One region of the Streptomyces sp. NPDC050509 genome, then DNA from elsewhere that is predicted to be linked to it. Evidence: riboswitches for the same ligand, from Rfam matches in the RefSeq annotation. Region 1 holds a riboswitch; the other holds the start of a gene.
What was found. Region 1 has a riboswitch for glycine ahead of gcvP (aminomethyl-transferring glycine dehydrogenase). Riboswitches for the same ligand answer to the same signal wherever they lie in the genome.
Positions count from the first base shown of each region.

Region 2: linked by a shared signal. The riboswitch ahead of gcvT (glycine cleavage system aminomethyltransferase GcvT) and the one ahead of gcvP (aminomethyl-transferring glycine dehydrogenase) in region 1 are both predicted to bind glycine.

Region 1 covers NZ_JBITHL010000011.1:7,860-13,201, reverse strand. The annotation lists gene gcvP (aminomethyl-transferring glycine dehydrogenase) at 1-2,202, opposite strand, end outside; glycine riboswitch at 2,387-2,484, opposite strand; gene ACIBJC_RS28805 (PRC-barrel domain-containing protein) at 2,598-2,996, shown strand; gene ACIBJC_RS28800 (DNA polymerase IV) at 2,891-4,444, opposite strand; gene ACIBJC_RS28795 (MerR family transcriptional regulator) at 4,525-5,094, opposite strand; gene ACIBJC_RS28790 (bifunctional nuclease family protein) at 5,274-5,342, opposite strand, start outside.
Region 2 covers NZ_JBITHL010000022.1:6,206-11,547, forward strand. The annotation lists gene glyA (serine hydroxymethyltransferase) at 1-137, opposite strand, end outside; gene gcvH (glycine cleavage system protein GcvH) at 190-567, opposite strand; gene gcvT (glycine cleavage system aminomethyltransferase GcvT) at 667-1,806, opposite strand; glycine riboswitch at 1,954-2,051, opposite strand; gene ACIBJC_RS37690 (AAA family ATPase) at 2,319-3,023, shown strand; gene ACIBJC_RS37695 (enhanced serine sensitivity protein SseB) at 3,123-3,857, shown strand; gene ACIBJC_RS37700 (enhanced serine sensitivity protein SseB C-terminal domain-containing protein) at 4,367-5,161, shown strand.

The DNA.
Region 1 (5,342 bases):
GTACGGGGCGAGGTGCGCCCGTACGCCGACGGGACCGACACCGGGGCCGCCCCCGCCGTGCGGGATGCAGAACGTCTTGTGCAGGTTGAGATGCGAGACGTCGGAGCCGAACCGGCCGGGCTTCGCCAGCCCGACCAGCGCGTTCAGGTTGGCGCCGTCGACGTACACCTGGCCGCCCGCGTCGTGCACCGCCGCGCAGATGTCGCCGATGTGCTCCTCGAACACCCCGTGTGTGGACGGGTAGGTGACCATCAGGACGGCCAGCTCCGCGCCGTGCTGCTCGATCTTGGCGTGCAGGTCCTCGACATCGACGTCGCCGTCCTCGCGGGTCTTGACGACGACGACCCGCATCCCGGCCATGACCGCGCTCGCCGCGTTCGTGCCGTGCGCGGAGGACGGGATGAGGCAGACGGTGCGCCCGGTGTCGCCGTTGGCCCGGTGGTACGCCCGTACGGCGAGCAGTCCGGCCAGCTCGCCCTGCGACCCGGCATTGGGCTGGAGGGAGACCGCATCGTACCCGGTCACCTCGGCGAGCCGCTCCTCCAGCTCGCGGATCAGCGTCAGATAGCCCTGCGCCTGCTCTGCCGGGGCGAAGGGGTGCAGCGCGCCGAACTCGGGCCAGGTGACCGGCTCCATCTCGGTGGTCGCGTTCAGCTTCATCGTGCAGGAGCCGAGCGGGATCATGCCGCGGTCCAGCGCGTAGTCGCGGTCGGCGAGCCGGCGCAGATAGCGCAGCATCGCGGTCTCGGAGCGGTGCTCGTGGAAGACGGGGTGCGTCAGGTAGTCGTCGGTGCGCAGCAGCGCGGCCGGCAGCGCGTCGTCGGTGGCCGCGTCCAGCGCGTCGATGTCGCCCTGGACACCGAAGGCGGTCCACACGGCGGCGAGCTGCGCGCGGCCGGTGGTCTCGTCGCAGGCCACGGAGACCTGGTCGGCGCCGACCTGGCGGAGGTTGACCCCGCCCTCGCGCGCCGCGGCGACGACCTCGGCGGCCCGTCCCGGGACCCGGACGGTGAGCGTGTCGAAGTACGCGGCGTGCACGGCCTCGACCCCGCCGGCCCGCAGCCCCGCGGCGAGCACCGCCGCGTACCGGTGGGCGCGCCGGGCGATGGAGCGCAGCCCGTCGGGGCCGTGGTAGACCGCGTACATCCCGGCCATGACGGCGAGGAGCACCTGCGCGGTGCAGATGTTGCTGGTGGCCTTCTCGCGGCGGATGTGCTGCTCGCGGGTCTGGAGCGCGAGCCGGTACGCCGGGTGGCCGTCGGCGTCGACGGAGACCCCGACGAGGCGTCCCGGTAGGCTGCGCGCGAACTTCTCGCGTACGGCCATGAAGCCGGCGTGCGGTCCGCCGAAGCCCATGGGGACGCCGAAGCGCTGGGTGGTGCCGACGGCGATGTCGGCGCCCAGCTCGCCGGGCGGGGTGAGGAGCGTCAGCGCGAGCAGGTCGGCGGCGACGGTGACGACCGCGCCGAGCTCGTGCGCCCGCTCGATCACGGGCCTGAGGTCCCGTACGCCCCCGGAGGCGCCCGGGTACGCGAGCAGCACCCCGAAGACACCGCGCTCGACGGCCTCGGCGGGGATGCCCTCACCGAGGTCCGCGACGACGACCTCGACACCGGTCGGCTCGGCGCGGGTACGGATCACGGCGATCGTCTGCGGCAGGGTGTCGGCGTCGACCAGGAAGACACCGCCCTTGACCTTGCCGACGCGGCGGGAGAGCGCCATGGCCTCCGCGGCGGCGGTGGACTCGTCCAGCAGGGAGGCGCCGGAGGTCGGCAGCCCCGTGAGCTCGGCCACGACGGTCTGGAAGTTGAGCAGCGCCTCCAGCCGGCCCTGGGAGATCTCGGGCTGGTAGGGCGTGTACGCGGTGTACCAGGCCGGATTCTCCATCACGTTGCGGAGGATCACCGGCGGGGTGAACGTGCCGTAGTAGCCCAGCCCGATCATCGGCGCCAGCACCTGGTTGCGGTCGGCGAGCGAGCGCAGCTCCGCGAGGACCTCGGGCTCGGTGCGGGCGTCCGGGAGGTTCAGCGCCTCGGCGCTCTTGATCACGTCGGGTACCGCGGCGGCGGTCAGCTCGTCGAGCGAGCCGTAGCCGACCTGCGCGAGCATCTTCGCCTGCGCCCCCGCGTCGGGGCCTATGTGGCGCTGTTCGAAGGGGATGCCACGCTCAAGCTGGGCGAGCGGCGTGCGGTGGGCGTTCATGTACGGAGGCCTCCTGGTCTGCCACGACCTGTGGGGGCACCAAGGCGCGGGTGCCCTAAACGGCCTCCCCCTCTGTCATCTCGACCTGAGAGCTTCACCGGTCCGCCGTGCGGCGGTCCGGCTTTCACCGTCGGTGAGAGCGGATGCCGTACGGTCCGGCGTCCGCCCTGCTTTCCAGAGTGACCTCGTCCGCGCGGTACGGGGGCCTGAGAGATTCCGGGGAGGATTTGCTCCTTCGGCGCCTCCGGTGGGCTCACCGGAGAACTCTCCCGCGCGGGGTCAGCAGCCGCTTGCCAGCCTACCAGCGGGATCTTCCGGGCAACTTTCGAGTGGCCGTCGCCCCGGTTCTGCACTTCTGTAGTGCTTACGAGCAGTTGCGACCCGCTGGAGGGACCGTGGAGACCGATATCGATCCGCGCAGCCTGATAGGACGCAAGGCGTACGACCGGGAGGGGCGCAAGCTCGGCACGGTCGACGAGGTCTATCTCGACGACGCCACGGGTACGCCCGAATGGGCCGCCGTCCGCACCGGGCTCTTCAGCCGTGACGCCTTCGTCCCCCTCGCCCCCAGCACACTGGAGGCGGAGGGGCTGCGGGTCCCGTTCGAACGGGCGCTGATCAAGGACGCCCCCGATTTCGGTGTCGGCCGCCATCTCTCCCCCGAGCAGGAGCTTCAGCTCTACCACCACTACGGCCTCGCCCTGCCGGCCCCGGAACCGCCGGAGGGGCCCGCGGCCCGCTCGGACCGGGACTCCGAGCGGAACTTCGGGCGGCTGGCGGGCCAGGACGACTGACGCGACTGCCCCGTCTCCGGCACCAGGGGCAGCGGCTCGGAGAGCTCCAGATCGGGATCATCGACCCAGAACGTCCGCACCCACCCCGGTGCGGACCCTGGCTCCTCGAACCGTACGGTGACCCTCCGCAGCCCGCTGCCCTGCACCCAGCCGGGACCGAACTCGGCATGGCGCACATCGTGTCCGGCCGGAAACCGGCGCTCCTCGGACGGCTCGGGAAGTCCGGCGGGCCCCGCCGCCGACGGCGCCCCGTCCCCCACGGCCGCCACCCCCTCCCCCCGCTCCCCCGCGCCGCCCTCCGCCCCCGCGTCCCCCTGACCCGCGCCCGCGGCCTCGCCGAGCGGGTCGGCATGCTCCTGCGCCTCCCGCTCGCGGGCGGCGGCCTGCGCGAAGAGGTCCTCCTGCGTGAAGTCGGCGAGCCCTGTCACCCCCACCCCGAGCAGCCGTACGCCGCCCGTGGTGTCCACGGACTCCAGCAGGCGCCCCGCGGCCTCCCTGACCACGCCCAGGTCGTCCGTGGGGCCTCTGAGCGTCTCCGAGCGGGTCAGCGTGGAGAAGTCGTACCTGCGCACCTTGAGGACGACGGTCCGCCCGGAGTGCCCGGAGGCCCGCAGCCGCCGCACGCACCGCTCCGCCAGCCGGTCCACCTCCGTACGCACCCGCACCCGGTCGTGGAGGTCCGTGTCGAAGGTGTCCTCGACCGACACGGACTTGGCCTCGCGCTCGGAGACCACCGGCCGGTCGTCGTTCCCCATCGCCATCCGGTACAGCGAAGCGCCGTGGGCCCTGCCCAGCAGCCGTACCAGCTCGTCCTCGCCCGCCTCGGCCAGGTCGGAGACCGTCGTCATACCGGCCCGGCGCAGATGCTCGCCCGTCGCGGGCCCCACCCCGGGCAGGGTCCGTACGGTCATGGGCCCCAGCAGCTCGCGCTCCGTACCGGGCTCTATCAGGACCAGCCCGTCCGGCTTGGCCTGCTCGGAACCGATCTTCGCGAGCATCTTGGACCCGGCGAGCCCCACCGAGCCGCTGAGCCCGGTCAGCTCCCTGATGTCCCGGCGCAGCCGCTCCCCCGTCGCCAGCGCCGAGGCCGTGTCATCGGCGGAGCCGCCCGCCTCCAGGTCCACGAACGCCTCGTCCAGACTGAGCGGCTCCACCAGCGGCGAGAGCCGGCCCAGCAGCCCCATCACCTGCTCGCTGACCGCGCGGTAGAGCGTGAAGCGCGGCACGAGATACGCGGCGTTCGGCGCGAGGCGTCTCGCCTGGGCCATCGGCATCGCGGAGTGCACCCCGAACCGCCGTGCCTCGTAGGACGCCGTGGAGACCACCCCTCGCGGGCCCAGACCGCCGACGACCACCGGTTTTCCGCGCAGACTCGGCTTCGCGGCCTGCTCTGCGGCGGCGAAGAAGGCATCCATGTCCAGATGGAGGACGGTCGGCGCGGTTCTCACACCACTGATGCTGCCTCACACCACTGACAATCGGCCCGGGACGCCGCCACGCGGGGGCCGGTCGGGCGGAAAGGGCCTGGTCAGACGGCCCGGTCGCGGCGCCGCCTGGCCAGTTCGTCGGCGGGGTTGTTCCCGATCAGCGTCTCGCCGGTGTCGATCCGCTCCCCGTGGAGCTGGGACAGCGCGGACTCGACGTCCCGCCACACCACGCCGACCGCGATGCCGAAGATCCCCTGGCCGCCCTGGAGCAGGCTCACCACCTCGTCGGGCGAGGAGCACTCGTAAACGGTGGCACCGTCGCTCATCAGCGTCATACGGTCCAGGTCCCGGAAGCCGCGGTCCCGCAGGTGCTGGACCGCCGCCCGGATGTTCTGGAGCGCAACCCCGGTGTCCAGGAACCGCTTCACGATCTTGAGGACGACCACGTCCCGGAAGCTGTAGAGCCGCTGCGTGCCCGATCCGTACGCGGGCCGCACGCTGGGCTCGACCAGCCCCGTACGCGCCCAGTAGTCCAACTGGCGGTACGTGATGCCCGCCGCCGCGCACGCGGTGGGCCCTCGGTATCCGACCGTCTCCGCTCCGGGGTCGGGCGCGCTGCTGTGAAGCGGATACGGACCGCCCGCCGCCGTACCGTCGCCGCTGCTTCTCACGCCGACCCTCCGTCCTTGACCTGCCCTGTCGAAGGTAGGCAGTCACCAGGGGTGCGTCAACGATCGCCACACTCGCCACGCCGAGTGATAATCACCCTGAGAGTGGTTTCCCGTGCCCCATTTCGGGGAAAAGCTGACCGAATGCGCTGGCGGGGCCCGGTGCAGCGCTCACCGGCCGCTCACTGGCTGTTGGTCCCGAAGTCCTCCGGAGAGATCTGGTCGAGGAACTCGCGGAACTTCTCCACCTC
Region 2 (5,342 bases), on a different contig from region 1:
ACCGCGACCGGGGCGAAGTTCTCCGAGGCGATCATTTCGAGGGTGGACTGCTGGCGGTGGAGTTCGGCGTCGACAGCGGCGGCGACGTCGGGGTCCAGCTCGTGGAGTGAGGCGTTCAGAAGCGACTTCGAAGACATCACGGTCCCTGGGGTGTCTTGGTGCGGGGTCGGCCGGGTGAGCTGCGTCACGTCAGTTGCCGGAGAACTCTGCGTATTCGTCCGCGGTGAGCAGGTCCTTCGGCTCCTCGGTGACGCGTACCTTGAACAGCCAGCCGCCCTCGAAGGGCGCGGAGTTCACCAGTGAGGGGTCGTCCACGACGTCCTGGTTCGTCTCGGTGACCTCGCCGGTCACCGGGGCGTACAGATCGCTGACGGACTTGGTGGACTCCAGCTCTCCGCAGGTCTCGCCCGCGGTCACCGTGTCACCGACCTCGGGAAGCTGGGCGTACACGACATCGCCGAGGGCGTTGGCCGCGTACTCCGTGATGCCGACCGTCGACACGCCGTTCTCGGCGGCCGTCAGCCACTCGTGCTCCTTGCTGTAGCGAAGCTGCTGGGGGTTGCTCATGACCTGAATTCTCCTGTACGCGGGGGTGTGGTGCGGAACCGCTGTCTTACGGACCGAGACGGTACGGAACGAACGAACAGCGAACGGACGACGGACGAATCACTTCTGGCGCTTGTAGAACGGCAGCGCCACGACCTCGTACGGCTCCTGGGAGCCCCGGATGTCCACGCCGACCCCCGCCGTACCGGGCGCGGCGTGCGCGGCGTCCACGTACGCCATCGCGATCGGCCGGCCCAGCGTCGGCGACGGGGCGCCCGAGGTGACCTCGCCCACGACGGCGCCGCCGGCGACCACCGGGTACCCGGAGCGCGGGACGCGGCGGCCCTCGGCGATCAGGCCGACCAGCGTGCGCGGCGGGGCGGACGCGGCGCGCTCGGCCGCCGCCTCCAGCGCCGCGCGGCCGACGAAGTCGCCGCCGTTCGAGGTCTTGTCGAACTTCACGACCCGGCCGAGGCCCGCGTCGAACGGGGTCAGCGCGGTGGACAGCTCGTTCCCGTACAGCGGCATGCCCGCTTCGAGACGGAGGGTGTCACGGCAGGAGAGCCCGCAGGGCACCAGCCCGGCCCCCGCGCCGGCCTCGGTGAGCGCCTTCCACAGCTCCTCCGCGTGCCGGGGCTCGACGAAGAGCTCGAAGCCGTCCTCACCGGTGTAGCCGGTCCGCGCGATCAGGGCGGGAACCCCGGCGACGGTGCCCGGCAGGCCCGCGTAGTACTTGAGCCCGTCGAGGTCGGCGTCGGTCAGCGCCTTCAGGATGCCGGGGGACTCCGGGCCCTGGACGGCGAGCAGCGCGTACGCGTCGCGGTCGTCCCGTACGGCGGCGTCGAACCCCGTGGCGCGGGCGGTGAGCGCGTCCAGGACGGTCCCCGCGTTGGAGGCGTTGGCGACGACCATGTACGTGTCCTCGCCGAGGCGGTAGACGATCAGGTCGTCCAGGATCCCGCCGTCCTCCCGGCAGATCATCGTGTAGCGGGCCCGGCCGACGGCCACGGCGCCGATGTTGCCGACGAGCGCGTGGTCGAGGAACCGTCCGGCGTCCGGCCCCGTGACGGTGATCTCGCCCATGTGGGAGAGGTCGAAGAGCCCGGCGCGGGTGCGGACGGCGGTGTGCTCGTCGCGCTCACTGCCGTAGCGCAGCGGCATGTCCCAGCCCGCGAAGTCGGTCATGGTCGCGCCCAGCGCGCGGTGCGTGGCGTCGAGGGCGGTACGACGGGGGGTGCTGCTCGGGGGGACATGGCTCATCGGTGTGGCTCCCAGGGCATGACGGCGAGGACGATCCTCCCCATCTGTCATCGGAACCTGAGAGGTTCATCACGACCCCGCGTAAAGGAGGTCATGACTTGCACCTTGGGTGGAGCCGCGACAAGGCGGCCCGCTTTTCAGATCTGCCTCATCCACGCGGTACGGGGCCTGAGAGATTCAAGGGAGGTACTTGCTCCTTCGGCGCCCGGCGCACACGGTGACCGGGACTCTCCCGCGCGGATTCAAACGGCCGGTATGCAGTTGGCGGGCACATCATCGCACGGGCCGCCGCGGAGCGGCGCGGCCGGTCGGCACGCCGTCGCGCGGATGGCCGGGCGCGTCGCGGGTACGAGTGAGAAGCTTGCGGGACATTACCAAGTCTTTACACTTCATGGGCAAGAGTCATGGGCCAGACGCACTGAGCTGATACGCACTGAGCTGACACGGACTGAGCTGACAGGGGGACGGCGATGATCTCGCAGGGGTCCGGCACATGTGCCACGACCGCGGGTGTGCCCGCACAGCAGGGCGTGAGCGTGGTCGGCGACGGCCCGGTGGGGGCGGGCCCCACCCCGGCGGGCCCCACCCCGGCGGGTCCCGCCGGGGTGATGAGCGCGCCCGCCGCGCCGGCCGTGCGCGATCTGCGGGGGCTGGGACAGGGAGGAGGCCCCGACGGGCTGGTCTTCGACGCCGGGGACCTGGTGGTCGTCTCCGGGTTGCCCGGCAGCGGCAAGTCCACGCTGATCCGGCGGGCCGCCGAGGGCCGCGGCATCGACTCCCAGGACGCGCGGGACCGCTGGGCGCGGCTGATGCCGCCCGCGCTGCCCTACGCCGTCTACCGCCCCCTGGTACGGACGGCGCACTACGCGGGGCTCCGGCGCGCGCTGCGCTCCGGCGCGAGCCTCGTCGTGCACGACTGCGGTACGCAGACATGGGTACGGCGCTGGCTCGCCAGGGAGGCTCTCGCGCGCGGACGCCGGCTGCACCTGCTCCTGCTGGACGTGGCGCCCGAGACCGCCAGGGAGGGCCAGCGCGAGCGCGGCCGGGGCGTCTCGGGGTACGCCTTCGCGCGCCACCGCGGCGCGGTCGGCCGGCTGCTCACGGACGCCCAGGCGGGCCGGCTCCCGGAAGGGTGCGCCTCCGCCGTGCTGCTGGACCGGGACGCGGCGGGCGCGTTGGAGCGGATCGCCTTCTTAACGGCACCGGACACGGAGTGACCCACGCGCCGGGGCGACCGGCGCGGCGCACCCCGCGGCCTGCGGCGTTAGGGTGCTGCGGCAGGGTCCTGGGCGGACGGGGTGGAGAGGTGCACAGTGGTGAACACAGCATGGCCGGGCAACGAGCTGGAAGAGGTGCTCACCGCCTCGCTCGGCAATGACGCCGCGGGCGGACGGCTGGTCGAGGTGCTCGGACGCAGCGAGGTCTGGGTGCCGCTGCCCAACGGGGGCGGCCCCGACAGCCCCGACCTCGATCTGCCGACGGTGGAGATCGACGGCGCCGCGTACGTCCCGGTCTTCAGCTCGCACCAGCAGTTCCTCAGCTGCGTCGGCGACCGCATGGCGTTCACCGTCGCGCCGGCCCGCGACTTCGCCCGCGGACTGCCCCCGCAGCTCGGCATCGCGATCAACCCCGGTGGCGCGGTCGGGGCGCCGCTGCCGCCGCTCGCCGTCGCCGAGCTGTGCCGGGTGGGGCGTACGCCGCTCGACGGACCGGCCAGCGGCGGCCGGGTCAGGCTCTTCCAGCCGGACTGGAAGGAGGACCCGGTCGACTTCCTCTCCGCCGCCGCCGCCGAGTTCGGGGCGACGGGCACGGTGGCCACCGCCCGCCGCGCGCTCGCCAGCGTCGAGGGCGAGCCGCCGGTGCTCTTCATCGGCGTCCAGCTCTCCTCCTGGGAGGCCGCCGACCGCAACGCGCCGATGGACGCGCTCGGCCGCGCGCTCGGCCGGGTACCGGTGGCCTGGCCGGTCAACCTCCTGCTGCTGGACCTGACACAGGATCCGGTCGGCGAGTGGATGCTGGCGAAGGTCAGGCCCTTCTACGAGCGGGCGTAGGCGGGACGGCCGGACGGGGATTCCTCCGTACGGCCTCCGTACGGCCTCCGTACGGCCCCCCCCCACATGGCCCCCCGCACGACCCTGCGTGCGAACCTCCGTACAACCGTCCGCCGTATTCCGTCCGGGGTACGACGGAGGGATACGACCGGCCGGGGCGGGTAGGACCCGTAGTCGCGGGCATGTCGCCGCCACGGTGACGGGGCGGCTCGCGGGGCGGTTCGCGCGGCGGGACAGCGGGGCGGTTCGAGGGGGCGGGACAACGGTTCACGGGGCGGGACAACGGGGCGGGCACATCCCGGACACGGCCCGGCGGCGGCACGGGTAAGGGCAGGGCGCATATGCGGCCGGAATCAGCCGTACCGCACCTCTCCGCCTATGCGGGACGCACACCGGCCGTCAAGTCGGTGTCAGGCCAGCCGCCTAAGCTGGTTTGATGGCCGGGCCGGCGCACCGCGCGGCGCCGGGGAGCGGGACGAGTGGTGGAACTAAGAGGGGCGGGACCCAGAGTGAGCGCGTCAGGCACCGCGGCGGCCGGGCAGGTCGAGCACATGCTGCGCCAGGTGACGCCGGGACGGTACGACGCGTACGAGGCGCTGCTCCAGGCCCTCGCCGACGACAGCGTCTGGATGCTGCTCTGGCACGGCCAGGCCGGTTCACCCGACGCCCAGTACGGCAACATGGAGGTCGACGGGCTGGGCTACGCGCCCTGCGTCACCTCCGCGCAGGAGCTGTCCGCCAGCGGCTGGGCCCGGGCGCACGAGGTGGTTTCCGGCCGAGACATCGCCCGCGCCCTCTACCCGGACCGCTGGGGGATCTGGCTCAATCCGCACGCCCCCGGCGGCGGCCTCGGTATCCCGTGGCTGGACCTGCGCCGGATCGCCACCGGCCTCGACCGGATGCCCGCGGGCCCGCTGCGGCTCTCCGAGCCCGCCATCCAACTCCCGCAGTTCTACGCCCTGCTCACCCAGAACGCGCACCGCACGCCCGCCGTGCGCTCGCTGCGCCGGGCGTGGGTGCAGCCGGCGCTGGGCGCCCCGTACCTGGCGATCGGCCTCGACCTGTACGACACGAGCCCGGCCTCCGTCGACTCCGTACGCGCGATGATGCGTCAGTCGATCGGCGCCGTCCCCGAGGGACTGCCGGTCTCCACGGTCGCGATGTCCGACGAGTACGACCCGGTCACGATGTGGCTGCGCGTCAACTCCCGCCCGTTCTACGACCGGGAGGCGCACGCGGCGCAGGCGGCGCCCGTCCAGTCCACCGGATACGGCTATCCGCCCCCCGCCTCTCGCGCATACTGAACGCTCCACGGGGGAGGAACGGGTGTGTCAGGCATGCCCGTTCTGGCGGATTCTGACGGATTGGTGATCCGTCTCGTCCGTTGAGGTCAAAGTCGTGTCCGTATAACGGTAACCCTCTGATCGCATCACGGTTGAGCAAACATTCCCCGATGGGGCTGGCGGGTGATCGCGATAGGGCTGA